Regions from separate parts of the Ruegeria sp. AL12 genome, predicted to be linked through region 2. Evidence: riboswitches for the same ligand, from Rfam matches in the RefSeq annotation. Region 2 holds a riboswitch; the other holds the start of a gene.
What was found. A riboswitch is a leader RNA that binds a small molecule or an ion and turns the genes downstream of it on or off. The one in region 2 is predicted to bind cobalamin.
Positions count from the first base shown of each region.

Region 1: it holds a riboswitch for cobalamin, as region 2 does, so the genes downstream of both, ACR0C6_RS15300 (aromatic ring-hydroxylating oxygenase subunit alpha) here and ACR0C6_RS19375 (hypothetical protein) in region 2, are expected to answer to the same signal.

Region 1 is NZ_JBQFXN010000006.1:70,553-72,749, forward strand. Features, by position in the region: gene ACR0C6_RS15300 (aromatic ring-hydroxylating oxygenase subunit alpha) at 1-849, opposite strand, end outside; cobalamin riboswitch at 971-1,174, opposite strand; gene ACR0C6_RS15305 (hypothetical protein) at 1,229-1,369, shown strand; gene ACR0C6_RS15310 (hypothetical protein) at 1,441-1,692, shown strand; gene ACR0C6_RS15315 (hypothetical protein) at 1,701-1,925, shown strand; gene ACR0C6_RS15320 (DUF3833 family protein) at 1,955-2,197, opposite strand, start outside.
Region 2 is NZ_JBQFXN010000012.1:9,380-11,576, reverse strand. Features, by position in the region: gene ACR0C6_RS19380 (alpha/beta hydrolase family protein) at 1-451, opposite strand, end outside; cobalamin riboswitch at 585-806, shown strand; gene ACR0C6_RS19375 (hypothetical protein) at 898-1,305, shown strand; gene ACR0C6_RS19370 (protein-tyrosine phosphatase family protein) at 1,297-1,809, opposite strand; gene ACR0C6_RS19365 (DNA polymerase III subunit gamma/tau) at 1,981-2,197, shown strand, end outside.

The sequences.
Region 1 (2,197 bases), on a different contig from region 2:
CGCAAAGGGCGACCGGCCCAACCAACGGCGCACGGCGGATTTCCCGTCCATCGTATAGCTCTCGGCCCCTTCTTTCAGTGGCATCCGCGCCAGTCTATATTGGCCGTCCTCGTGCAGATAGAACTGCGATGGCATACCCGCAGCCTGGCACCTGTCGAAATGGGCTTGCATATAGGCTGGGGTTTCGCCACCTTCGATCCCCGTCACACCCGGATCATCAGGGAAGGTCCGGCACAGCGCAGGGTGGTTTCCGCCGCAGTGATAGCATTCGCGATTGTTTTCCCAGACCAGTTTCCAGTTGCCGTTCTCGATGATCGAGCTTTCAAAGGCGACCTTGGCATTCCCCAGATCATGCGGCTCAAGATACGGGCGGGCGATATTGGCGAACACGTCGAAATCCGGAGCCTCATCCGCCAGACAGATATAGACCAACCCGGCAAGCTCGCGGCAATGGACAGTCTTCAGACCATGCTGTTTGGGATCAAAGTCCGGCCCCATGTCGCGGGCCCACAGCAAAGAGCCGTCCAGCTCATAGGTCCATTGGTGATAGGGGCATACCAGCTTGGGCGCATTACCCTTTGCGGCCTTGCAAATGATCGATCCACGGTGGCGACAAGTATTGTGAAAGGCGCGGATCTGATTGTCTGCACCCCGTACGATGATCACGCGGTAGGCGCCTACATTATAGGTGACATAATCGCCCGACTTCACCAGCTCACACGCCGGAATGGCGAATAGCCAGTCGCGGTAGTGGATGGTTTCAAGGTCGGTCTGAAAAATCTCGGGATCGGTGTAAAACGCCTGCTCCAGAGCGTAACCCGGGTTTCGACGCGCCAACAGGCTTTGCATGTTGTTCACTTCTGGCTCTCCTGCCGCGCCCCGCGGCATTGCTTGGGCAGGTGACAGGGAGGAACCGTCCGGAGGCGCGCGAGGACCACGTCCGAAATCCGTGCCCCCACCGCCACCCGCGGTTTGACATATCTGAGAGGCTGGTTTCCGGACTTGAAAGGGGCTTGCACCCGGTTGCGACACCTTCCCGGGATCCTCGTCCCAGTGGTTGATTGTCGAACCTGACCTTCCTTACCGTTGCGGGGGCAGTGCCGGAATTCCACCGGCTTCCCAATTCTCCGCTGTCTGAGAATCAAACAGCGGCACCTCACGATGGCAGCCTACTTTTTACCCGCTTGGGCGCTGAAATGCTTGCGACATTTCCGGTTTCAAAACAGACATGGAAATTTTCCGGCAGCGTGGACGGCGCCGGGATCACAGTCCTTGGCACAGGGGCGTGGCAGGCCCGCCGGCATGGCGTTTTGCGGTGGCCGATGGCCTTGCGATGGATGCGGCCACGTCTGACATCGGCGCCGCCTAATTGTCCCCCAACCGCGACGGCGAAGGCCCGGCTGCTCTGATCAGAAACGAAACGCTGGGCGTCGCCTGAGCATGGCTGGAAAAGAGAGTGTCAGGCCAAATGAAGGAGGTTTGCAGCAAACCCTTTTAGGTGAAGTTGATCCGTTCGGGATAGTGCTGGCTTTCAATGGGGCAGGTGAAAAAGGCCAATATCCGTCATGCGAGAGTTGCCAGTCCATCCTGTCAACGGCCGGTAGAAAACCTCATTTTGTCCATAAAAAATTGTCTTTTTCGGGAAAAACCATTACGTTTTCCGAAAATGGTGGAAAACACCGGAGGCAGTAAGAGAGCAGATGCCAAAACCGAAAACAGGTGTTTTGCGGACAACAGTTCCTTCGCGCCTCATGGGAAAACGAGATGGCCTGTTTTTCCTCTGGGGGCAGATAGAACGCGCGCGCTTGAAGGTCGACGGCTGCGAACGCGCCGAGGGTGCAGCCCCGGACGGGCCAAGGGCGAACACGGCCGGTGAGGTCAAGGGATCGACGACAGCATTGGTGGACGAGTTTATTTTCTACTGACTTTTGTGATGAAACCGGGCCTGGCAGCCCTATTTCTTCTCGAAGAACAGGATGACTTCACCCAGACGGACGCCATAGCGTGAGACATAGGCGCGGTTCAGCAGACGGTCGTCATCCAGCAGCCACATCCAGTCGTCGAATTTGACACGCATGGTCCCGTCCTTGATCGGCAGGTCGATCTTGTATTTCCAGTTGAACGTATCCCCGCGTTCAATCCCGCTGGCGGTACCCAGTACGCCAGGAGCCGTACCGGTCCACGCATCCTCTCCGGT
Region 2 (2,197 bases):
ATGGATGGTCGCTTAGGGTTACCAGCCCCGAACACACACAGATCATCCGGTCAATCAGATCGATATCCGGCTGCACAGGCCCCAACATCGCGCCGATCGAATGGCCGATGGTCCAATGCTGCGAATTGGGAAACCGTCTGCGCATTTCCGCCCGTGCCGCGGGCATGTCGATCAAGGCCCAATCCGCCATGGTCGCACGCGAATCTTTCAGGCGGCCGGTCAAGGAATGCCCGTAATCGCGATAGTCATAGGTCAGGCAGGCCATACCCTGCTCGGCAGCAAGCCATCGTGCGAAATGACGGTAATAATCGCGCGGCACACCCGTTGCACTGTTCAGAACGACGACGATTTCGGGCGAAGTCAGCGGGCTGTACAACCGGGCAGACAGTGTTTTCTGCCCGGACGGAAAGCGAAACTCTTCGGTCAATACCGTTTGCTCTGTGTCCAACATGTTCTCTGGCTTTGCGCTTGGTAAATCCGGTTTCAGAACCTCAACACCCTCGACACTATGCATGAACCAACACCGTATCCAGCATGACCAAGCGTCCGGCCAAAAGATCGGCTTGACTCGGTGCGTACTCAAACGCTAGCGGTTGTGTGATGGTTTCCGGCCTCCACAAGGGGTCGGGATGAAAAGGGAACACGGTGCGGTAATGTCTGGTCATGCAGGCAACAACCAAATCCGCGACTGCCCCCGCAACTGTAAGCGGTAAGCGATGCCGAAACACCACTGGCCCCGACGGCTGGGAAGGTCGGCAAAGCGATGACCCGCAAGTCAGGAGACCTGCCATCGGAAACGAAACCGAAACTCGGGCGGGGTGTCCGGGCAGGTCCTGACGGCATCACGCTGTTCCACCTGTCCCAAATATCCTGTCCACCAAGCGCGGAGGGCGCAGGATGATCTGGAAGACAAAAACACATGAATTCAGTGCAACGGTATGTCAGCGGACGGGCAAAACCTGCCCCGCTTTGGCGCGGCTGGCGCGCTCGATATCCGAAGCCATGGCCCAGGCGACCTCGGCCACCAGTGACGATTTCGAGATTGAGGGCAGCAGCGAGCTGTCACATTGCACCGAAGGATGTCATGCAATTTTCCGCGCGCGATCAGACAGCATTCGTGTCTTTTGCGGGACGCAGCCCGAAACCGCGATTGAGCCGCTGAACGGCTATGCCGACCTGATCTTCGGAAACACGGTCAGTGCGATGCCATCCGGCGTCGTGAAAACCCCACCCTGCGCGATGATCGAAGTTTCCACGATCCGGCCGCGAAAACCTGTTTGCGCGCCCGCGCAGATTTCAATCTGAATCCAGACTGACCTGTGCCTGGGCGCGCCGAGAGGCCCAGGCCATTTGCGCATCCGTTTCGACGGCGCAAGGGCGCACCGCCCGCAATCGTTGCAGCGCCGTGTCCGCGCGTTCGCCGCATTCGACCATCAGCCGCAGGACAACCATACCTGACCTGCCACATCCCCCGCGGCAGTGCACCAATACGCGACCTCCGCCGGACAGCGCATGCCGGGCCGCGGCGCTGACGGACGGCCACGCGTCATCGATCGCTTTTGTCGGCGCTCCGAAATCTTCGATGGGCAGGTGAACCCATCGGCTGGCGCGGCTTTGAATATCGCTGCCAAATTCCTGCGCCCCGTCCTGAAGCATTTCGACATCCGTCGTCATCGAAACAACAAGCCCCGGCTGCCACGCAGCGATCATGTCCAGGTCGCTGGAGTAATCTCCGCCGCGTCCGGGCATCGAGGTCAGTGCCAGCGTTCCGCCACCGACTTGCAGGGCGTAGATCACCAACTGCGACATGAATCCTGTCCTCCCCAAAAAACTCTTTACAAAAATGAGCCATTAAATCCGCTGATGCAGTTTAGTGCGAAAGCGACTCGTTTCTAAATCAAAAATCATCGCGCCACGCTGTGGACGCGGGCAACGGTGGCCACTACGCTGTGCCCAAGCACCGAATCCCAACGAGAAGACATGACAGACAGCTCCAGCCCCGCCTATCAGGTTCTCGCCCGCAAATATCGCCCGGAAACCTTTGCCGATCTGGTGGGTCAGGATGCCATGGTGCGCACCCTGAAAAACGCGTTCGCGGCCGACCGGATCGCGCAGGCCTTCATCATGACCGGCATTCGCGGCACCGGCAAAACCACGACCGCAAGGATCATCGCCAAGGGGATGAACTGCATCGGAC